DNA from 4 places in the Marinobacter sp. SS13-12 genome. Region 3 is predicted to be linked to each of the others. Evidence: predicted binding sites of a transcription regulator. Region 3 holds the regulator's gene; each other region holds the start of a gene.
What was found. Region 3 encodes sigma-54, which starts transcription at its own class of promoters, with help from an activator protein. Its sites were predicted from a motif close to ANTGGCATNNANNTTGCTNT; they were not measured.
Positions count from the first base shown of each region.

Region 1: a site for sigma-54 is predicted at 1,447-1,466, ahead of QPL94_RS01095 (ammonium transporter). Genes of this name have one in related genera too.
Region 2: a site for sigma-54 is predicted at 1,526-1,545, ahead of glnK (P-II family nitrogen regulator). Genes of this name have one in related genera too.
Region 4: a site for sigma-54 is predicted at 2,541-2,560, ahead of QPL94_RS10155 (flagellar hook-length control protein FliK). Genes of this name have one in related genera too.

Region 1 is NZ_JASSUA010000001.1:222,457-225,821, forward strand. Features, by position in the region: gene QPL94_RS01080 (Npun_F0296 family exosortase-dependent surface protein) at 1-3, shown strand, start outside; gene QPL94_RS01085 (fructosamine kinase family protein) at 53-811, opposite strand; gene QPL94_RS01090 (YkvA family protein) at 919-1,344, shown strand; gene QPL94_RS01095 (ammonium transporter) at 1,507-2,715, shown strand; gene QPL94_RS01100 (circularly permuted type 2 ATP-grasp protein) at 2,928-3,365, shown strand, end outside.
Region 2 is NZ_JASSUA010000004.1:92,417-95,781, forward strand. Features, by position in the region: gene QPL94_RS18540 (YifB family Mg chelatase-like AAA ATPase) at 1-929, opposite strand, end outside; gene QPL94_RS18545 (accessory factor UbiK family protein) at 989-1,243, opposite strand; gene glnK (P-II family nitrogen regulator) at 1,655-1,993, shown strand; gene QPL94_RS18555 (ammonium transporter AmtB) at 2,066-3,346, shown strand.
Region 3 is NZ_JASSUA010000001.1:2,035,658-2,039,022, reverse strand. Features, by position in the region: gene lptB (LPS export ABC transporter ATP-binding protein) at 1-606, shown strand, start outside; gene QPL94_RS09400 (RNA polymerase factor sigma-54) at 726-2,255, shown strand; gene hpf (ribosome hibernation promoting factor) at 2,284-2,592, shown strand; gene ptsN (PTS IIA-like nitrogen regulatory protein PtsN) at 2,689-3,159, shown strand; gene rapZ (RNase adapter RapZ) at 3,188-3,365, shown strand, end outside.
Region 4 is NZ_JASSUA010000001.1:2,209,736-2,213,100, reverse strand. Features, by position in the region: gene fliM (flagellar motor switch protein FliM) at 1-494, opposite strand, end outside; gene QPL94_RS10160 (flagellar basal body-associated FliL family protein) at 564-1,076, opposite strand; gene QPL94_RS10155 (flagellar hook-length control protein FliK) at 1,232-2,482, opposite strand; gene QPL94_RS10150 (Hpt domain-containing protein) at 2,590-2,934, opposite strand; gene QPL94_RS10145 (ATP-binding SpoIIE family protein phosphatase) at 2,950-3,365, opposite strand, start outside.

The DNA of each region.
Region 1 (3,365 bases), 1.8 Mb from region 3:
TGATACTGCACTAGCGTAACAATCGGGGCACTGATCAAGTGCCCCGATTTTGTTACACCTGCGATGCGATAACTCCCAGATTACGCCTGCAGGCATCGAGATAGGATGCGCCGAACAGGTTGTAGTGGTTGAGGGTGTGATAAAGGTTATAGATAGCCCGCTTGGTAACGTAAACCCCCGTTCTTGGATAAATACGATCATAGGCGCGGTAAAAAGCCGTTGAAAAGCCACCAAAGAGCTCCGTCATGGCGATGTCTGCTTCCCGGTCACCGTAATAGACCGCAGGATCAATCAGCCAGGGGCCGGTGGTGTCGAACAGCACATTCCCGGACCAGAGGTCACCATGAAGCAGGCTGGGGTGTTCACAGTGCGCATTCAGGAACTGCGCCAGAGCATCGCCTTTTGTCCTGAGCACAGCTTCGAACTCCTCCTTCACCTGCCGGTTACGAATCATCCCCACCTGTACACCGAGGCGATCTTCGAGGAAAAAGTCGCCCCAGTCGTCCGTCAGGCGATTCTTCTGTGGCGACAACCCGATCATGTTGTCATCTGCAAACCCGTATTGTGGCTGACGAATCGCATGCATGCGGGCAAGCCCCTCGCCCAGTATTGCCATGGTTGCCTCGGTTGCCGGGCCGGGGTTTATCCGCGGAATAACCAGCTCCTGTTCCGAGACGGATGTCACCTCCGGCACACGTAACTCGGTAACACCAGCGGTTTTAAGGGTGTCTGCCAACACCTCAAGGCCCCTGGCCTCGTAGAACAGCGCATCGGGAAAGGACGTGGAATTGTGTTTGATGAAATCGGCCATACCGTCAGTATAACCACGATAAGGAAACACCCCGCAAACCCCTTGGTTTTATCGCAACCTTGATGGATCATGGAGCGGGACAGGCACTTCAATACAGGTAACGACCAATGGCAACATTCAGCGAATACAAGGCTAACGAACAGTTGGATACCGAGGCCGCCAAGGTTCGCCGCGATGACCTGGCCGATCTGCTTCGCCGTCAGAAGGCTATCGAGGACAAGGTCAGAAAAAGCGGCAAGCTGCGCCGTTTCGGCACCGACATCCGCCTGATGTTTTCCATGCTGCGGGATTATTGGCAGGGGAATTACCGAGAAGTGCCGTGGAAAAGCATCGCAGCGATCGCCGGTGCCCTTATCTATGTACTTAATCCCCTGGACCTGATTCCGGATCTGCTCCTGGGGATTGGCTTCCTGGACGACGCCGGTGTTGTGGCCGCCTGCCTGGCCTTCGTGGAATCCGACCTGCTTCGTTATGCTGCCTGGAAGGAGCAGTCCGAGCAGGGGCCCACCACAATAGTGCAAGACCACCAATAACGCACAATTTCAGGGCGCCGGCGACTACGATTCTTCCGCCGGGCGCACTTATATCGGGCGTAAAATCCCTCTAATCTGTTACCCCTCCTGGCATTGCATCAAAACGGAACACTCCTTGCTTGTTGTGCACGCTATCAATGCACAAGAAGGAGCAACCAACCCGTGGATATCACGAGTGCAGTACATACTCTGACCGAAAGCGCCAACACCCTCTTCATTCTTATCGGTGCCATTATGGTACTGGCCATGCACGCCGGCTTCGCCTTCCTCGAAGTGGGTACCGTGCGACACAAGAACCAGGTAAATGCCCTGGTGAAGATCATGACGGATTTCGGCATCTCCGCCGTTGCCTATTTCTTTATCGGTTACTACATCGCCTATGGCAGCCACTTCATGGCCAGCGCCACAGAGCTGACAGCCGCCAACGGCTACGATCTGGTCAAGTTCTTCTTCCTGATGACCTTCGCCGCTGCCATACCCGCCATTGTTTCCGGCGGCATTGCCGAGCGCGCAAAATTCTACCCGATGCTGATCGCCTCCGGGCTGATTGTGGCGTTCGTGTATCCCTTCTTTGAGGGCATGATCTGGAACGGCAATTACGGCTTCCAGGCCTGGCTGGAGATCCAGTTTGGTGCAGCATTCCACGACTTTGCCGGCTCCGTTGTCGTGCACGCTGTCGGCGGCTGGATTGCCCTGGCCGCGGTACTGCTGTTAGGTGCGCGTAACGGTCGTTATCGCAACGGCCGGGTGGTGGCCTTTGCCCCCTCCAACATTCCCTTTCTCGCCCTCGGCGCCTGGATTCTTACCGTGGGCTGGTTCGGCTTTAACGTAATGTCGGCCCAGACCCTGGATGGCATCAGCGGCCTGGTGGCGGTAAACAGCCTGATGGCCATGGTCGGTGGCGTGCTGATAGCCATGCTTGTGGGCCGCAAGGACCCGGGCTTCATCCACAACGGGCCGCTCGCCGGCCTGGTGGCCGTATGCGCCGGCTCGGACCTGATGCACCCGGTTGGTGCGCTGATCACCGGAGGTATTGCCGGTGCGGTCTTCGTCTACATGTTTGAATGGGCGCAGGACAAAATCGAACGCCTGGACGACGTACTGGGTGTCTGGCCCCTGCACGGTGTTTGTGGTGTCTGGGGTGCTGTTGCAGCCGGCATCTTCGGCCAGGAAGCCTTTGGTGGCCTGGGGGGCGTCAGCCTGATGTCCCAGATCATCGGCGCGGTTGCCGGCGTTGTCGTGGCCTTTGTCGGCGGCCTGATCGTCTACGGCATCGTCAGCGCCATCTCCGGGCTGCGCCTGACCGATGAAGAGGAGTTCAACGGTGCAGATGTCAGCATTCACCGCATTGGTGCCACATCGCTGGAATAAGCCCTGACTGTCAGCCGCCATGGGGCGGCTGACAGTCTCTTTTGTTGACACATTCTCCCTCCTGGCCTTTTCTTAAATAGCCCGCCCTGGCCAAAACCCGCACGTCTACCGCCAGAGTGGCCTGGCTTTTGCTGTTCCTTTTTTGAATGGGAACGGCTGGATACCGACTCTTCACATCCGGTGGAGGGCGTGTTCAGGAGAGGGTCATGGTTATGCTGATACAAACCCCGCCCGAGGGTATTTACGACGAGCTGTTCGACGAAGACAACCGGGTACGGCCCAGTTGCCGGATGCTGGAAGACTGGCTGATCAAGTCCGACGAGGACCTGCTCGCCGAGAAACGCCGCGAGGCGGACGTGCTTTTCCAGCGCCTGGGCATCACCTTCAACGTGTATGGCGAAGACCAGGGCGCCGACCGCCTGATCCCCTTTGACCTGATTCCCCGCGTGATTTCTGCCACCGACTGGCAGCGGATGCAGGCCGGGCTAAGGCAGCGGGTTCAGGCCCTCAACCGCTTCCTGTTCGACATCTACCACGATTTCGACATTATCCGCGCCGGGGTGATCAGCGCCGAACAGGTGTTTGCCAACCCCCAGTACCAGCCCGGCATGCAGAACCTGAAACTGCCCAGGAACCTCTACTCCCACATC
Region 2 (3,365 bases), on a different contig from region 3:
ACCCGGCGCCCAAACTCCGGCAGTTCGTCCAGAAACAATACGCCACGGTGCGCCAGTGAGATTTCACCAGGCCGCGGACTACTGCCCCCACCCACCATGGCAACGGATGAGGCGGTGTGATGCGGTGACCGGTAAGGTGGCCGGCACCAGTCCTCGTCCTGAACCGGCAACCCGGCCACCGAGTGGATACTGGCCACCTCCAGGGCGGACTCCGTGGTCAAGGGGGGCAGAATGCCGGGCAGACGGCTGGCGAGCATGCTCTTCCCGGTACCCGGGGGGCCAAACATCAGCAGGTTATGCCCGCCCGCCGCCGCTATCTCCAGCGCCCTGCGCGGAACGTTCTGGCCCCGGACATCGGCCAGGTCCGGACCGGGCCTGGCACTCTGCTCTGCCACTGCAGCCGGAACCGGAGAAATACGGGCCCGATCACACAGGTGCTCACACACTGTCAGCAGATGGGCTGCTGGCAACACGTCGTCCTGGCTGGCAAGCGCGGCTTCGGCGGCATTGGCCTGGGGAATCAGCAACTGGCGTCCTTCTTTACGGGCCGCCAACACGGCAGGGAGCACCCCCTTCAGGGGGCGCAGCGCACCATCAAGGGACAACTCGCCCACACACTCGTATGTCGCAAGGCTTTCCGCCGGAATCTGTCCGGAAGCGGCGAGGATGCCCAGGGCAATGGGGAGGTCGAAGCGGCCACCCTCCTTGGGCAAATCAGCGGGAGCCAGGTTGATTGTGATTCTGCGGGCGGGAAAGTCGAAGCCGGCATTGAGCAACGCGCTACGGACACGCTCCCTGCTTTCACGAACGCCGGTTTCCGGCAGCCCGACAATGGAAAGTGCCGGCAGGCCGCCGGACAGGTGGACTTCAACAGTAACGGATGGCGCGGATACGCCAATGCTGGCGCGGGTATGGACGACGGCAAACATGACAACCTTCCATGGTTATGGGTATTGGCGGCTCAGCCGCCTGACGGGCTTCCTGCCTGTCAGCTGTTCGGGGGCTGCTGCTCCAGCTCGGCCACACGCTTTTCCAGCGCCTCGACCTTTTCACGGGTTTTCATCAGGACCGCCTGCTGGGCATCAAATTCGTCACGGGTTACCAGCTCAAGGCGCGACAGCACGGTCATTACCGTCGCCCGGGCCTGGGCTTCGAAGTCCTCACGGGCGGCACGGGCCATATCGGGAACAAACTGGCCGAACTGACCCTGAAGCTGGGTAAAGAAATCCTGTGGACCTTTCACAAATCACCTCGCTGGCTTGAACACTTATAAGCTCTGTTGAACTCTCCAGAACCCGTCCGGAACTGGCACCGGTACGAAGGTCGGAAGTGTAACACATTGCCTGCCCTGCCATACTGTACCCTATCGGCAGTATAATGCCGCTGAGGCAGCTTTTAATGATTGCACCTGACTTGTGCATCATTATGGTTCGCTTCCGACAGGCCAGCCCCGAAATGGTGCAGCCTGACGGTCCATTTTGGATCAGCATATACTCAAGATACTGATATTATTGTTATTTTTTGCGTTGGCACACACGATGCTAAAAGCCTTGTACGCAATCCGCACAATTGGTGTGCGAGGTGGCAGCATCCCGACCTCAACAACGGACCGAAGAGTTCCAGGCGTTGAGACGGCTTTACCAAGGAGAAAGCAATGAAACTTGTGACAGCGATCATCAAGCCTTTCAAGTTGGATGATGTCCGTGAGGCACTATCCGAGATTGGCGTACAAGGCGTAACGGTCACTGAAGTCAAAGGCTTCGGTCGCCAGAAGGGTCATACCGAACTCTACCGTGGCGCAGAATACGTGGTGGACTTTCTGCCCAAGGTCAAGGTTGAAGTTGCTATCGGCGACAACCTGCTGGACCAGGTCATCGAATCCATCACCAAGGCCGCCAACACCGGAAAAATCGGCGACGGCAAAATTTTCGTGACCGAACTGGAACAGGCTATCCGGATACGGACCGGGGAAACCGGCGAAGAAGCGGTCTGATTACAGCCTGATCAACCAGACAGCCAACGCAAAAAACTTATAACCTGAAAAGCCTCGTGCGGAGGGCTTCACATGGAAAGCAATCTTAATTATATCTTTGAACTCCAGTATGCGCTGGATACCTTTTACTTCCTGATTTGCGGTGCCCTGGTCATGTGGATGGCCGCGGGTTTCTCGATGCTCGAGGCAGGCCTGGTGCGTGCCAAGAACACCACTGAAATCCTGACCAAGAACGTCTCCCTGTTTGCAGTAGCCTGTACCATGTATCTGATCGTCGGCTACGACATCATGTACGATGGCGGACTCTTCCTCAGTGGCGTTACCACTGTCGCGCAAATGGACGACGCGGCCATTGCCGGAGTCCTTGCAGCTTCCAATGAAGCCGGTTTCGGCGAGATGGGTGAATACGCAGGCGCTTCGGACTTCTTCTTCCAGGTGGTTTTTGTTGCCACAGCCATGTCCATTGTTTCCGGTGCCGTCGCTGAGCGCATGAAGCTCTGGGCCTTCCTGGCATTCGCCGTGGTTATGTGCGGCTTTATCTACCCGATGCAGGGTTCCTGGACCTGGAACGGCGATGCTGTTTTCGGCATCTACGAGCTCAGCTACAGCGATTACGCCGGCTCCGGTATCGTGCACATGGCTGGTGCTGCTGCTGCCCTGGCTGGTGTTCTGCTGCTGGGCCCCCGTCAAGGCAAATACGGCTCAAAGGGCCAGATCAATGCCTTCCCGGGCGCAAACCTGCCGCTGGCAACTCTCGGTACCTTTATCCTGTGGATGGGCTGGTTCGGCTTTAACGGCGGCTCTACCCTGAAGCTGGGTGGTATCGGTGTGGCCAACGAGGTTGCCAACGTGTTCCTGAACACCAACGCAGCGGCAGCCGGCGGCCTGATCGGCGCACTGATCGTCGCCCGCATCATGTTCGGCAAGGCTGACCTGACCATGGCCCTGAACGGTGCCCTGGCCGGTCTGGTAGCCATCACGGCTGAGCCTGCTGATCCTTCGCCCCTGCTGGCGACCATCATCGGCGCTATCGGCGGCATCGTTGTGGTGTTCTCGATTGTCACACTCGACAAGATGCGTATTGATGATCCGGTCGGTGCTATCTCGGTGCACGGTGTGGTTGGCATCTGGGGTATCTTCGCGGTGCTGTTGTCCGACGCGGATGCGACCTTTATGGGTCAGCTGGTCGGACTGCTCACCATCTTCGTCTGGGTCTTCGGCACCAGCCTGATTGTCTGGGGCATCCTCAAGGCGGTCATGGGTATCCGGGTTACCGAAGAGGAAGAGTACGAAGGCGTGGATCTGTCCGAGTGCGGCATGGAAGCCTATCCGGAGTTTGTCAGCAGCAAGTAATATTGGCTGACACTGGATC
Region 3 (3,365 bases):
GGCAAGACCACCTGCTTTTACATGATTGTAGGGCTGGTTCCCGCCGACAATGGCCGGATCACCATCGACAACCAGGACATCACGCCACTACCAATGCACGGCAGGGCCCGCAAGGGTATCGGCTATCTGCCCCAGGAAGCGTCGGTGTTCCGCAAACTGACCGTACGTGACAACATCATGGCCATTCTGGAGACCCGCCGCGAACTTAACCGCAGCCAACGGGATGCCAAGCTGGAAGAGCTGCTGGAAGAGTTTCATATCACCCATATCCGCGACAGCCCCGGTATGGCGCTGTCGGGTGGCGAGCGCCGGAGAGTCGAAATCGCCCGGGCCCTGGCGATGGAGCCGGCATTTATTCTTCTGGATGAACCCTTTGCGGGGGTGGACCCGATCTCGGTGAGCGACATCAAGCACATTATCCGCCACCTGCGGGACAAGGGCATTGGAGTGCTGATCACCGACCACAATGTGAGGGAAACACTCGACATCTGTGAGAACGCCTATATAGTCAGCGGAGGCCATATCATCGCATCCGGCAACTCGGAAGCTATTCTTGCCAACCAGCAGGTCAAGGAAGTGTATCTAGGCAATGAATTTCGCCTGTAGTACACTCGGCAAAGAACTTGCTTGGCACGGCAAGTTGCCAGCATACAAAGAGTTTTTATGCAACCTCAACTCCCCGGAAAGGCCGAGAGCGACCGAGTGACGGATCCTGAACTATGGTTATGAAAGCCTCATTACAGTTAAAGCTGGGTCAAAGCCTGACCATGACGCCCCAGCTGCAACAGGCTATCAGGCTACTGCAGCTCTCCACCCTCGACCTCCAGCAGGAAATCCAGCAGGCGCTGGAATCCAACCCCATGCTGGAAACCTCGGAAGACGACGATAACCAGAATCCGGAATCCACGGAAAACGAGAACGACACCGCTGCCGAAGCCTCATCGACAGAAGAGTCAAACACCGCCTCCGAATCGTCTTCAGACTGGGATGAATCCGAAAACGGGCCTGACTGGTCGTCAGAGACCGACAGCCCCGACACCATTCCCGATGACCTTCCGGTCGACACCGCCTGGGACGACATCTACCAGTCGGCACCCGCGTCATCGGCCCGTAACGACGATGAAAACGACAACGATTTTGAAACTCGCAACTCGCCTACGGAAACCCTGCACGATCACCTGGAGTGGCAACTGAACCTGACGCCCCTGAGCGAACGGGACCAGGCCATCGCCCACGCGCTGATGGATGCGGTTGATAATCACGGGTACCTCACCTCTCCCCTGGAAGAGATCCATTCCGGGATGATGGAAGAGTCTGATGAAGACCCGCTTGAAATGGACGAGGTGGAAGCCGTACTTCACCGGTTGCAGCATTTTGATCCGCCTGGTGTCTTCGCCCGGAATCTTCAGGAATGTCTGCTGATCCAGCTGAACCAGCTGCCACCGGATACCCCGTGGCTCGCCCAGGCACGGCTGGTGATCACCCACTACATTAATCTTCTGGGCAATCGTGATTACGCACAACTGCTGCGCCGCAGCCGCCTGAAGGAAGATCAGTTGCGGGACGTTCTGGCCCTCATTACCGGGCTGAATCCGCGCCCGGGCGATACCCTCGACCAGGCCGAACCGGACTACGTCATCCCGGACGTGATCGTGCGCAAGCACAACGAACGCTGGCGGGTAGAGCTGAATCCGGAAATTGCACCGCGCATTCGTGTCAATGCCAGCTATGCTTCACTTATAAAGCGTGCGGACAGCAGTGCCGACAACACTTACCTGCGAGACCAACTGCAGGAAGCGAAATGGTTTATCAAGAGCCTGCAAAGCCGTAACGAGACTCTGCTCAAGGTAGCCACGCGAATTGTCGAGCACCAGCAGGGATTCCTGGACCATGGCGAGGAATACATGAAGCCACTGATCCTGTCGGACATTGCCCAGGCGGTGGAAATGCATGAGTCGACCATTTCCAGGGTGACCACCCAGAAATACATGCACACGCCGCGTGGCATATTTGAACTCAAGTATTTTTTCTCCAGCCATGTCAGCACTGACGAGGGCGGAGAATGTTCCTCTACGGCAATCCGGGCCATGATCAAGAAGCTGATTGCAACGGAAACCCCGAAAAAGCCATTGAGCGACAGTAAAATTGCAGCCATGCTAGGAGAACAGGGTATCAAGGTAGCGAGACGAACCGTGGCCAAGTACCGTGAGGCAATGCACATTCCTCCGTCCAACGAAAGAAAGCGACTGGTGTAGTAGTAAAATCCGATAACAGGAGAAGCCTATGCAACTCAATATTTCAGGCCATCACGTAGAATTGACTCCCGCACTGAAAGATTACGTAACAGGCAAGTTTGACAAGCTTGAGCGTCACTTTGACCACATCAGCAATTGCCAGGTCACCCTTGAGGTGGAAAAAGTGCGCCAGATGGCGGAAGCTACGCTACACGTGATAGGTGGTGAGATTCACGCAAAGGCCGAAAACAGCGATATGTATGCCGCCATTGATGCGCTGGTGGACAAGCTGGACAGGCAGATCCTGAAGCACAAGGAAAAGAACGTTGACCGGATGCACGGAAACGGAGCCCGCTAGGGCGTCCTGTTTGGTGCATAACAGTTAATCGAGCTGCGGCGCCGGCTTCGTTACAAAAGCTGCCGCAGCCTTTTTTTACGGAACTGCAGTCGATTCATGACCGACACATCCCTGACTATCGAGAACATTCTCGCGCCGGAGCTGGCCCTTTGCAGGATGCCCGCCTCCAGCAAGAAGCGGGTTATGGAAACCATTGCGGAGCAGATCCAGCAACACGATCCGTCGCTCAGTGATACCGCGATATTCAACAACCTCGTTGCCCGGGAGCGACTGGGGAGCACGGGTATTGGCCAGGGTATCGCCATTCCCCACTGTCGCCTGGAAGGGCTCGATCACGTTGTGGGGGTATTGCTGACCCTGGAAGAAGGTGTGGCCTTCGATGCCATCGACAACCAGCCGGTAGACCTGGTGTTTGCCCTGATTGTTCCCAAGGAAGCGACCAGTGAACACCTTGAACTGCTGAGCCAGCTGGCCGAAAAGTTCAATGTACGGGCATTCTGCGATCAACTCCGCCAGTGTACCGATGCGGACTCTCTCTATCGCCGGATGACGGCCGAAGGAAGCTGAGCCGCTCTGGATTCGAGGTGAATGGGCTATGAAACTGATCATCGTCAGCGGCCGGTCAGGCTCCGGTAAAAGTACCGCCCTGCACGTGCTGGAGGACCTGGGTTTCTATTGCATTGACAACCTGCCCATCGGGTTGCTCTTCCCCCTGACGCGGGAAGCCACCACCCAGAGCTCACCGGGCCGGCTGGGCAAGATGGCGGTGAGCA
Region 4 (3,365 bases), 170 kb from region 3:
GCTTCCTTCATGTCGTGGAAAACCTGGTCCAGCACCATCTGCACGATGCGGGTTTCCGTCGGCGTGAATTCGCGGCCTTCAATTTTGGCGTGACGGCCCTCACCGCCAAAGAAATTGTCCACCAGTTTGAATACCAGCTTGGCGTCCAGCACGAACAGGGATGTGCCGCGGAGGGGCCGGACCTTGCACAGGTTCAGACTCGTAGGCACGTACAGGGTGTGGATGTATTCGCCGAACTTCATGATCTGAACGCCACCGGTGGACACATCGGCATTACGGCGCAGGAGGTTGAACAGACTGATACGTGTGTAGCGGGCAAAACGCTCGTTGATCATTTCAAGCGTAGGCATGCGGCCACGGACAATACGATCCTGGCTGGCAAGATCGTAGGACTTGATACCGGTCTCGTCGGCCTCGTCATACGTATCAATATCGCCGTCGTCCACACCGTGGAGGAGCGCGTCGATTTCGTCCTGTGACAGTAAGTCCTGCATACGTTTCTCTGCCCCTTTATCCGCCCTCGCCGGGCCTGATGAGCTGTTTAATACATTCTGTTGAACGCTCTATTGAACGACGAAGTTCCTGAACAACACCCGCAACAAGGGAGGCTCTCCCTCCTGCTCGAGCGCACTGTTGACGGCCTCCAGCATGTCATCGGCCAACGCCTGCCGACCTTCCGGCGTCTGCAGGTTCTCAAAACTTCTGCCCCCGAGCACGCTGATCAGCCGGCTCCGCAATAGCGGCATATGCTGGCTGGCTGCGGCCAACGCCTCGGGATTGTTGGCTTCAAAAGCAAGATAAGCCTGGGCATAACGCTGGCGGCCCTCGGCCTGTACCGTGGTGACCAACGCCTTGTCCAGCAAGGTATAAGTGCTGGGAACAAAAACGTCGACCTGCTCCGCAACCTCTTCGTCATCACCACCGGTGATACCGGGAATACCTCCTCCCCCCAGGAACCACATGGTTCCGACCACAGAGAGCCCTACAGCCAGAGTAACCACCAATACCAGCAGTATAATCAGCTTGAGTTTGCCTTTCTTTGCCGGCGCCGCCTTGGGCGCATTGTCTTCAGCCATAACGTGCTTCTGCCAGAAATCCGTCAACCGGAGAGGATATATGAAGGTACAAGCAAAGGACGGGCCAGAAAGCCGCATCCTCCTTATCAGAACAGCAGTTTAGCCTTGCTGTGGAGGATGGGCAAAAGAAGAATTACCGGGGAAGGGAAATCCGTTCAGGCGAAGATATCAACTTCGCCTTTCCAGGTCAGATCCAGGGATTCCGCTTGCAGGTCCTGATCCTCCGGGCTGCGGTCTGCCAGGGCACCACTGCCGTTTCCGTTCTGTTCACCAGGGCCCTCTTCCCCGGCCTGTTGCTGCGGGGAGTCTGAAACATCGAACTGTTCGAGGGAAAGGCCCTGCTCGCTCAGCATATCCCTGAGGCGATGGCTGTGGAGTTCCAGCTGATCCCGTACGGCAGGATTGGCCGAATGCACGGTTATATTTGCCTGTTCCTGCTGAACCTGGACCCGCACTTCCATCGGGCCCATATCCGGTGGTGTCAGGTGTATTTCAGCAACTGACATATTGCGTGCGGTCAGCCACGTCAGCTTGCCAACCAGCTTGTCGCCCCACTCCGCGTGATTGACCGGCACATCGATAGACGTAGTGTATCCCCGCAACGCGGCTGCCTCGGCGGGCAACTTTGCACTGTTGGGATTGGCCACCTGCTGGCTGGCCAGCTCGGCAGCTGCCTGAAAGCGTATTGCACCCTGAACTGACGGCGTCTCCTGGGTACGGGCGGTGTCGGCTGCCACGCCCGACATGAATGCCTCGGTCAGGGCCAGTCCGGCCCCTGCCCCGACACCCTGCCCATTGCCCTGGCCAGGTTTGCTGCCGGCGGCGCCAGGCAGGCCTGTCATGAATCCGGCAATTGCCTGCACCCCCGGCATTACGCCATTACCGCCAGCCTGGCCGCCACTCTTGCCGGTGGCGGCGAAAGGCAGATTACTGCCATCAGTCCCCTCGGCCGGCATCAGCAAAGCCTGAAGACCGGCAAACGTCAGAGGCACGGCCTCTTCTGGCAGGTTCTGGTCAGTCATCTGTTGCGGAATAACGTTGTCGGCACCAGAGGCGGTATCGGCCATTGCCGAAAGGTCAGCTGATTCACCAGTCTCGGCGGCGGCCTGGTTGTCTGTATTTCCGGTTTCCGTTGCCGCGGCGGCGTCCTTGCGGTCGTCCGGGCGTGTGTCGCGGCTTTTCTCCTGGCGCGCCTGTTCATTTCGGGCTTCATTACGGGCGGTTTCGTCAGAGCGCGCCTGATCCCGTTTTTCGGCCTGCTTTTTGTCGAGCCGCTGCTGTTCGGTACGGGAAACAGCATCAAAATCACTGTCACCGTTTTTTTCGCGGCCGCCCGACGCAGGCTTTACGCTATTATCGGACTGCGGCCCCTGCGGGGATGTCTGGGGAAGAACCATTTGGGACATGGCAACCTCTTGCCGCTTTTTGCTGATCGGAGTGTATCTATATGCGTTATCCGGGTATTTAGCAAAAGTGGTGCCATTCTGGAAAAAAGCAGTGACCTTTCGTCAAGTTACTCCAGAAACCGTCGGAGATTTGCTTTTACCTGCCCGAATTCGCTCTCGATGGCATCGACCATGGCAACAGCCTCCCCCAGGCGATTATTGCGCCCGGCCTTTTCAGCTTCGGAACACAGTTCACCCAACCTCGGTGCACCAATATTGATGCAACTGCCCTTGAAGCTGTGCGCGGATTTGGAAAAGCTGTCCGCGTCCTCCTGTTCCAGGGCCGAACGCAAATGAGCAATGCGATCAGAGGAATCCTTGATGTAGGTGTTGATCAGGATATCGAACTCATCCTCCATCACATCCTGCAACTCGGCCAGTGCCTCTTGATCAAGGTGCGGCTTTTCCGTCATGACCAACCCCCCTGTTTATGTATTGGTGCTGCCCTCCCGGGCAGCAACCTCGGAAAAATGCCAATCATAGATAATCTCCGTCCGGGTGCCATTTTCCCGGAGACTGAGGGAGTGCCCCAGCTTCCGCAACAGCATCAGCCCCCGCCCGGAGTAGCCACTGTCATTGCCGGCCGCGGCGACGCTACGGTAATCGAATCCGCTACCACTGTCTTCACAAACTATGGTCAGTTGCCCGCCCCGGCCCGTCATGGTATGGGTCAGAGAAAACCGGATAAAGTGGCCTGATACCGACCGCAAGCGCCGTTCCCGCTCGGCATAGTAGCGGCCGAAACCGTCCGGCGTTGCCTTCCAGTCTGAAGACAGCCCCAAAACACCGTGCTCCAGGGCATTGGTGTAAAGCTCTGATAACAACGTGTAGATTTCTCCACTCT